DNA from 2 places in the Lysinibacillus sp. NPDC096382 genome. Region 1 is predicted to be linked to the other one. Evidence: riboswitches for the same ligand, from Rfam matches in the RefSeq annotation. Region 1 holds a riboswitch; the other holds the start of a gene.

Evidence for each region. Region 1 has a riboswitch for cobalamin ahead of ACIQZA_RS23850 (hypothetical protein). Riboswitches for the same ligand answer to the same signal wherever they lie in the genome.
Region 2: it holds a riboswitch for cobalamin, as region 1 does, so the genes downstream of both, nikA (nickel ABC transporter substrate-binding protein) here and ACIQZA_RS23850 (hypothetical protein) in region 1, are expected to answer to the same signal.

Annotation. Positions count from the first base shown of each region.
Region 1 covers NZ_JBIWFC010000027.1:40,359-45,001, forward strand. Annotated here, with positions in the region: gene ACIQZA_RS23830 (energy-coupling factor ABC transporter ATP-binding protein) at 1-154, opposite strand, end outside; gene cbiQ (cobalt ECF transporter T component CbiQ) at 154-924, opposite strand; gene ACIQZA_RS23840 (energy-coupling factor ABC transporter substrate-binding protein) at 928-1,200, opposite strand; gene ACIQZA_RS23845 (energy-coupling factor ABC transporter permease) at 1,202-1,948, opposite strand; gene ACIQZA_RS23850 (hypothetical protein) at 1,923-2,318, opposite strand; cobalamin riboswitch at 2,446-2,630, opposite strand; cobalamin riboswitch at 3,045-3,226, shown strand; gene ACIQZA_RS23855 ((2Fe-2S) ferredoxin domain-containing protein) at 3,366-3,737, shown strand; gene cobJ (precorrin-3B C(17)-methyltransferase) at 3,742-4,643, shown strand, end outside.
Region 2 covers NZ_JBIWFC010000002.1:258,990-263,632, forward strand. Annotated here, with positions in the region: gene nikA (nickel ABC transporter substrate-binding protein) at 1-1,325, opposite strand, end outside; cobalamin riboswitch at 1,475-1,667, opposite strand; gene ACIQZA_RS05060 (hypothetical protein) at 1,785-2,759, opposite strand; gene ACIQZA_RS05065 (histidine kinase) at 3,115-3,381, opposite strand; gene ACIQZA_RS05070 (M3 family oligoendopeptidase) at 3,481-4,643, opposite strand, start outside.

The DNA.
Region 1 (4,643 bases):
AATGCTGAAATAACGTTGATTTTCCAGCTCCATTATGACCGAGTAAAGCGATTTTTTTCCCCTTTGGAATTTGAAGTGTAATATCTGTTAGGGCATAAGTTCCATCTGCATAAGCGTAGGATAAATGTGTTAAATCAAAGTATAAATCTGTCATCAGAAAAACCCTCCATAAATGATGAGGAGTATAAAAATAGTAGCAATACCTACCCAATTTTTCGCGTTATAGGTAACATCGTCTTGCCAATAAACAGTTTCGCCACCACGCGCTTCCATCGCATTGTTTAGCTCACGACTTCGTTGGAACATCTCGACAAATAAAGCTGCAATTAACATTGATACCGAACGGAGCCACTGCATAGGGGAGCTGTATCCTAGACGAGCCTGCTGGGCAAGATGAATTTTTTGCATACTATCTAAAAAGATAAAAATAAAACGATACGTTAGCTCTACTAGCTCTACAAATAGAGTTGGAAGTCGCCATTGTCTTAGCACGTAACAAATAGATTGGACTGATGTTGTGAGAATTAAAAAATACAAACAGCTAATGCTGCCAAGGACGATGAAAAAAAGCTGTTGCGCTGTCACGAGGCTCGCTCTGCCGATAAAAATCGTCCAACTATTAAATGAAAATGACCAAATATACGTTGGTAACGTGCTAGTTGTTGGCGCTATAGAAATTAAAATTGACACTAAACTTGATAGTAAAAAAAATCCAGGTAGCAATAGTAATTTAGCATAATATTTAGCAGGGATTTTTGCGCCTAAAATGATAAAAGCACTCATCACAATAAATGTAATGAGTGACATTCGTTCATCTCTCATGATAAGCGACAATATAAGTAGTCCAAGGGATAACGTCGTTTTTTCTAACGGATGAACAGACGCTAATTTATTCAAATAAGCATACTTATCAATGAGTAACATCGCTTAACCCTCTTTATGTTTGCCACGCATTAAGCCAATGAAATAGCCGATAAATCCAGCGCCAATAGCAGCTTGTAGTGCGAATAATAAGCTTTCAATTTCACCACTTGGTGGCTCCCATAAGCTTTCAAACCATGGCTCGTAGCTAGCATCAATTTCACTAATTGCTGCTTCCGCTTCACCATCAGCCCCCTCGAATTCTGCACCTTTTTGAATAAATAGGGGGATAATTGCTAGGAACACAACAATGGCTAAGAGCAGTAAGTTCTTTTTCATGTTAGTGAGCCTCCTTTGTTGAGAAAACACGTAGAGCTTTTAATTCACTCACATTGTATTTTTTCAGAAAATTCATAACGATCACTGTTAAAATTCCTTCACTAACAGCAAGAGGAATTTGTGTTAACGCAAAAATACCAGCAAATTTTGTGAATGAAGCCATAAAGCCACCGACTTCAGAAGGGAAGGCAAGAGCTAGTTGCACTGAAGTGACAACATATGTACCTAAATCACCAAGCATTGCTGCTAAAAAGACGGCTACTGAAAATGATAATCCCAGTTTTTGTGAGCCCTTAAATACATAGTAAGCGATAATAGGGCCCATAATTGCCATGGAAAAGGTATTTGCCCCTAATGTTGTAAGCCCACCATGTGCTAACAGTAAAGATTGGAATAATAATACGATTGTTCCGATAACACTCATCGCTAATGGTCCAAAAAGAACTGTCCCAAGTCCAACTCCAGTTGGATGCGAACAACTCCCTGTTACAGAAGGGATTTTTAAGGCAGATAGTACAAAGGCAAAGGCACCCGATAGCCCTAATATCATTTTTGTTTCAGGATTTTCTTCAATGGTTTTTCGAATAGAACGTAATCCTAAAATAATAAATGGAATCGATACGACCCACCAAAAAATCGCCCATTCAATTGGCAAAAAGCCCTCCATAATATGCATCGCAAATGCGCGATTTGGCACGAATAAAAATGCCAATAAGAAATAACTAAGCTTCCAACCTGAAAATTTCAAGAATCTCTCCTCCTAGCTTTAAAATTTTTCGAATTAGTATGCGATCGATAAAATTTCGCCTTGGCGTAATTGTAGCTGCCGCTTCGCTTTCGCTACAGAAAACATTTGTAGCTGCCGCTTCGCTTTCGCTACAGAAAACATTTGTAGCTGCCGCTTCGCTTTCGCTACAGAAAACATTTGTAGCTGTCGCTATGCTTTCGCTACAGAAAACATTTGCCGCTGCCGCTTCGCTTTCGCGCAGATAAACAATGCGTCCGGATTTTGAATTGTGCAAGCACAATTCATTCCTTTCAAAGTCCGTGACATCCGCCGGAAGCTTTTTTTCATTCAGTAGGTGTTTTGGCCCGGTTGGAACCATATCTGTACTCATCTACTACCTTGAGATGGAGTCTCTTCTGAATGAAAAAAAGCACTTCTCCGATAGTGGAAAAGTGCATGCTAAAAAAGCAAATAAAATTCTAATCTGCTAAGCCGCACACCCATCCTCGTAGGTTGAAACGATCACATATTTTTCGGCAGGTCTCCTGGCTTTAGTTCAACGTTTTATAGGCCTTCCCATCCTTTGGACAGTGACATTCTCTATAAAACTCCCTAGTACAGTGGCGGGACCGCGCCGGACTTGAACCGGCTTCCCTTTTAAGCGAAATGCTGAACAATTCGCACCGAAAAAAGATGAAGTTGTGAGATTTCACGACAAAGTGTAACATGAATTTCCATATATATGCTATGATTTTTATAGAAAAATTTTAAATTAATAGTCTACGTCGAAAATTTAGATAAATCAAAAAGAAATGTCGCGTTTTTCTATAGAATTTTAAAAAAATTGTCACAAATTAAGAAAGTAATATTGAAATTTTTAAAAAATAAGCTATGATAGAAACAGTTTTCAATTACATTAAAATTCTTTCAGCAAATGTCTTTTGTAGCGAAAGTGAAGCGTTAGCTACAGAAGTCTCCTACCTCTATAGATGGTAAGATGAATGCTGATTTAAGTTCTTTTCAGCGGGTGTCAAAACACCTGTACTTGCTGAAAGAAGTTAAAGCCTCCGGCGGCTGTCATGCAATTATGCCGAGGCATACTTGATATATTAAAAATTCATATAAAACGTCCATAAGTGCTTGAATATTCAAGATAATAGGGAAATCGGTGAAAGTCCGATACAGCCCCCGCTACTGTAATAGCTGATGAAATCGCGGATGCCACTAGTGAAAACTTGGGAAGGCGCGAAAGTAAAAGGAAGCTTAAGTCAGGAAACCTGCTTATGGGATGATGCATGCAAACTTTTCGGAGGGAGAAGTTGAAGCAAGAGCGAGTACCTGTATATATTCGTTTTTATTTGGCTTCTACTAAACCTTTACTCTTCGTCTAGAGTAAAGGTTTTTCTTTTTCCTAAAAGCAAATGAGGGGAGAACGACTATGACAACTTGGAATTTAGAGGGGATGAAAACACATCTTTTTATTTGTAATGGTAGTAGCTGTATGAAAAAAGATGCTGAGGACATTACACAGGCGATCCGTGATGAAATACAGTTGCTGGCGCTTGATAAGGAAATACATACGACGAGAACTCGCTGTAATGGCAGATGTAAAGATGCTTGTGTTGTCATTGCATATCCTCAGGGAAATTGGTACCGTGTGCCAACAACGGAGCATGCGAGAGCACTCGTACAAGATTTAAATCATGAGTCGTTACATAATGAGCATGTCTTTACATTGCGGGAAGGTTCGTTACAGCGTACAGCACAAACAACAGCCATTAAAGGCATTGAAAAGGTGAAAGAGGGGTAACGAAATGGCACAAAAAGGTAAGATTTTCGTAGTTGGCTTTGGTCCTGGAGATTTTAAACATATTACGACTCGTGCTGTGGAGGCACTACAACAAAGTGATATGATTATAGGCTATAAAACGTATGTTGAGCTTATTCAGGATTTAGTTAGTGCAAAGTCGATTATTAGTACTGGTATGACGGAGGAAGTTTCACGTGCACAGGAAGCGGTACGTCAAGCAGAGGCTGGAAGTATCGTATCGGTCATTTCTAGTGGAGATGCCGGGGTTTATGGGATGGCAGGATTAGTGTATGAGGTATTAATCGAGCTAGGCTGGACAGAGGCAACTGGTATCGAGGTAGAAATTGTTCCAGGTATTTCAGCTATTAATTCGTGTGCAAGTTTACTAGGTGCTCCAATTATGCATGACGCCTGTACCATTAGTTTAAGTGACCACTTAACACCTTGGAATTTAATTGCAAAAAGAGTAGAAGCGGCAGCAATGGCGGATTTTGTTATTGCTCTTTATAACCCGAAAAGTGGCCGTCGTACGAGACAAATTGTAGAGGCACAAAGAATTTTATTGGAATATCGTTCGCCAGATACACCAGTTGGACTTGTGAAAAGCGCATATCGTGACCGTCAGGAAATAACGATGACTACTTTAGCAGAAATGCTTGAACATGATATCGGCATGTTAACGACAGTTATTATTGGGAATTCAACAACATTCTTCTACGACAATAAGATGATTACGCCACGTGGTTATCAGCGTAAATATACACTTGGTGATGAAAAACAATCGTTACGACCACATCAACGACTCAAGGAAGAAAATGAACCATGGGCGATGAATCAAGAAACAGGAGTAGCGCGTAATGATTTTGCGACAGATCCTAATGCAAATCGTATTAAGCCCAGTTTAGC
Region 2 (4,643 bases), on a different contig from region 1:
AAGCTATGTGGATCTGTTGGTGGTCCATTTGTACGCCAGAAATTAATATCAACCTGATTATCCATTAATTTTTGCAGACCTACCATCACATCTGCGCCTTCTAAATTCAACTGTACCCCTATTTTTGCTAGTTCACCTTGCATTAGTTCCGCCATTGGCTTTTGAATCGCATCTGTAGCAATGTAGATTAAATCTAATGTTAGTGGCTGTCCGTTTTTAGAGCGAATTTTTTCACCCTTCTGTAGCTTCCATCCCGCTTCATCTAGCAATTGTTGTGCTTTTTTGGGATTATATAAAATTGGCGCTAAATCAATATTGGCATATGGAATAGCATCCCAAAAAAGTGTATTGGCAACCTTTTCTGTACCATGTGTTATACTATCAACCATTTGTTCCTTATTGATTGCATATTGAATCGCTTGGCGAACCTTCAATTCTGCTAACGGGCCAGACTGTGTATTGAACAGTAGCGCTTTTGTAGACAAAGGTTCAGACGTAGCGGTTTTATATTTACCACTATCTTTTAAATATGTATAATTATCTAAACTAATAATGCCTCGACCATATATTAAATCTAATTCTTCGTTTTCAAAGGCCAATGAAATAGATTCTGAATCAGGGATGATTTTTACTTTTATTTGTTCTACAAGAGGTTTTTCCCCCCAGTAGTTTTCGTTGCGACTGAATAGAGCGTACTCATCCTTTTTGTAATCTGTTAAAACCCATGGGCCTGTCCCAATTGGCGCTTTAATTGCATCTTGGGTCGCATCACCTTTAGGGAATCCATTATCACCTAAAAAACGGAAAGGTCTTACAAAGGCAAGTTCGTTTAAAACAGGATAATACGGTTCATCCAATTGCAAACGAATTGTAAATTCATCCACTTTCACAACCTCTTTTATATGGTTTACCATACCCATCCAAGAATGCATATCACGGTTTGCTAAAACGGCATCAAAGTTTCGTATTACATTATCTGCATTAAAAGCTGTTCCGTCTGAATACTTAACATCTTTTCTTAAATGAAAAGTATAAGCAGTTTTATCATTAGAGATGTCCCAACTTTCCGCTAATTTCGGTGTAATTGTCCCATCGTCGTTATATTCAACCAATGATTCATAGACCATTGCTTGTGCTGTCATTTGATTTGGTAAATATGTATGGGGATTTAATGGACCTACATCTAATGGCCACCCAATCGTTATCATTTTTTCGTCTGTCTGTTGTTTCGATGCTGTCTCTCCCTTTTCATTGCTTGTACAGCCAGTGAGTAAACTGAACATCAAAATAAGCGTGAAAGGAAGTAAATACTTTGTCAATCTCATTTTCTGTCTCCTTCTTTGTTTGTGGTGCACTAAATGAAGAATCTAAAGATTGAAAGAAGGCATAAAAAAAACCTTATTCCAAAAGAATAAGGACAGAATAACTTACTATAAGTAAGCCTCTATCCATCTCCCTATCTTTCGTAGATCATCAATGAATCTCTTTACAAGCAGGCATTCTGGCTCATGAATCATGATTTTGCTTCACCTTCCCAAGTAATTACTCAGTGGTTATCGAAACAAAACTCCTCATTTACAGCTGCGGGACAGCATGGGATTTACACCCATTTTCCTTTTAATTGAATGAAAGTTTATTTCACTCAAACTTGTAATGGTTGCTATGAAATTAGTATTAAACATAACATGCGCTAATGTTCACGTCAATTTCATTTTCTGAATATAATAAAAATCTTATATATTATGACTAACTTAACCCTGGCCTCATGTAACTACTTTTTATTTTTAGTCACGCTTCTTCAATGAAAACAGAAGATAGATCGTATCAATTTCATGGGATTCTTCCAAAACCCAAGAGGTTTGACTTAAAATCCGCTGCAATCCCTCTAGCCCAAGATATTGGATTTGCACGCCAACAAACTCTGTAAATCCCAAGTATCCCGGATTTACATGCGCTCGGTCAAAAATTAATGAACCCGTGACCCTAGCGTCCTCCGGAGAGTTAGTATAGAAATGGTTTAGATTTTCAATGATATCTGAATCCGAACCGTACTCAAATAGACCGCCCTCCGATGAACAGAGCTGAATCCAGTCGAAACGTTCTAAACACATCTTTAATAATGCCTCTGGTTGATTCCAGTCATAATGAATAATATTGAGGGTAATGTCCAGGTCTTGAAAGCGTTCCCCTGGCTTCTTCAAAACGTCGATGCATCGTTTGGCAAAATTGGGGCCGTAAGTATCGATATCTAAAATATTGATTTCAATCTTGCGTTCCTTTAATAATTCTGGGTCCGATTCTTGAATGAGAATTAAGGTGTTAATACTGTCGGTAGCGGCTCCCCCAGCGATATTGAAGAAACAAAGGTTCCGTTCAGGGAATTGCTTGAGCTGGGGGAGCAAAATTTCCGACTGGCGCCGGCAAAGATCCCTCAGCCTGATCCGGAGTCCCATGAAAGAAGTTTGCTTCACCGCCCACTTGTCCCGGAAACCTAATTTTATCCCGTTGGTTAAGTCGGGGCCAAGTTTGTACAGCAAAGTACGCATGCCGCTAAGATAGGAATTGTCAACATTCGACATTTTCACAAAGATGTTGCGGATAAAGCCAGGCATCTTTTTTAATGATTCAATGCTCTTGGCTGACTTGAGACAGCTCAAATGATACGCTTGTTCATCAATACTTGCGTTGAAAAGGGGATGTGTAATATCCAAAATCGGCAATTGAATATCATTCTCGAAAACGGCATAAAGAATTTGCATTGTCCACTTTATCACCACTCTATTTATCAATTTTCAAACCCATTTAGGTGATCAAACAACAAATATATCTTCTCCTCGATCTTCTTATATAAATTGAAACGCAAACTTTAAACCGATAGGAATAGTTAACCAAAGCAATAGAGTTGCTCAATATTATTCTGAAACAAAAAGCATTTTCCAATTTGTTTTTGGTAAGAAATTTCCACATCAATAGTACCCCAATAGCCCATATTGGTAGGATTAAAAAGAATTTTGGTGTTAAAGTTTCAGATTCACCTAATGAACTCTGTCTTTTTGTTTTGATATTCGTGAATTGAATATTAATAACTTCACCATCTTCAAAGAACGTACCCGCTTATTGCTCTAATAAATAAAATATCGGTAGTACTATCAATCCTAGTAGAAAAAGCAGTGGCATCGCGGAAACAATTAACGCAAAAATTCTCAACTTCCCCTTTTGGCTAAAAAATGCAGTTAGAAATGAAGCGATTATTAAAGAAATAACCACAATGTCCCCAATTTCCGAGGTTCCGTTCACTTCAATTGGTGTAATAAAGGCGAAAATAATGAACAAAGAAAACAATAACAATGAAATAATACTTAAATATTTTCTTAACACCATTACCTCACCTCATCTGCACCTTTAGTATAAGGCTACTGGGAAAGTCCACTTACAAATGGCGGTTGGATTATTTTCTTTTGTCATTAAGGTTCGTCATCTTTAAATAATGATACACTCTCTACTTAATTTGATAAATTCATCCACATCTTTAATGCATAATTCTATTCCCTTTTTCCAAAAAGCTTCCGAAGTGATATCATCACCTAAATGTTTCATCACTAATTCCTCTGTGCACATACTCCCTGAATCGCGAAGCAAATCTAAATAACATCTTTCGAATTCTTTACCTTCTTCTTTTGCCTTTGCAAATAAACTCAATGCAAACAAATATCCGAATGAATATGGAAAATTATAAAAAGGAGATTGTGTCATATAATAATGTGGTGTCCATATCCATGAATGCAGTGAAGGATTATCAAGAGAACCATCATAGCCTTCATCTATTGCTTCTTGCATAATTTCGTTTAAGCGTGATGATGAAACAATTCCTTCTTTACGTTCTTCATAAAATTTCTTTTCAAATAAAAACCGAGAATGAATATTCATGAAATTCATGACACTACGCTTTAATTTCTCATCAAGCAAAAATAATTTTTCATTAGTAGATTCAGCTTTTTGCATTGCCGCATCTAATATAATCATCTCTGAAAACGTTGAAGCAGTTTCAGCAATGCTCATTGGATATTGTTTATTCACGCCATTAATAGATTTCATTGCATCGTTATGGAAGGCATGTCCTAATTCATGAGCAAGTGTTAATACATCTGTAATTGTACCGCCAAATGTCATGAAAATTCTTGATTCTTTCGAAAGTGGAAAACCTGAACAAAATGCAACAGCGGACTTATTTGCACGATCTTCAGCTTCTATCCATCCTTCACTAAATGCCTTTTTAGAGAAATTTTCTAATTCTGTTCCGAATTCACTAAAATGCTCCAAAATAAAATTAACAGCATCTTCGTATTCAATTTTTTGTTTTTTTGTTGTAATAGGTGCCCAAAAGTTAAATGATTGCATCTTTTTATAGCCATTTATTTTTGCTTTTTGATTTAGGTAGTCAGTGAAGGGTTTTTTAAATTTATTAACGACAGACCACATCGCATGAAGCGTTTCCTCCTTCATACGATTTTTAATTAAAGATTCTTGTATTACATTATCTAAGCCACACTTCTTGTAAACTTGTAATCGAAAGCCTGCAATATGATTTAATATTTTCGCAAATAGTTCTTCATTCTCTTTCCACGTATCTTCTAAAGCATAAT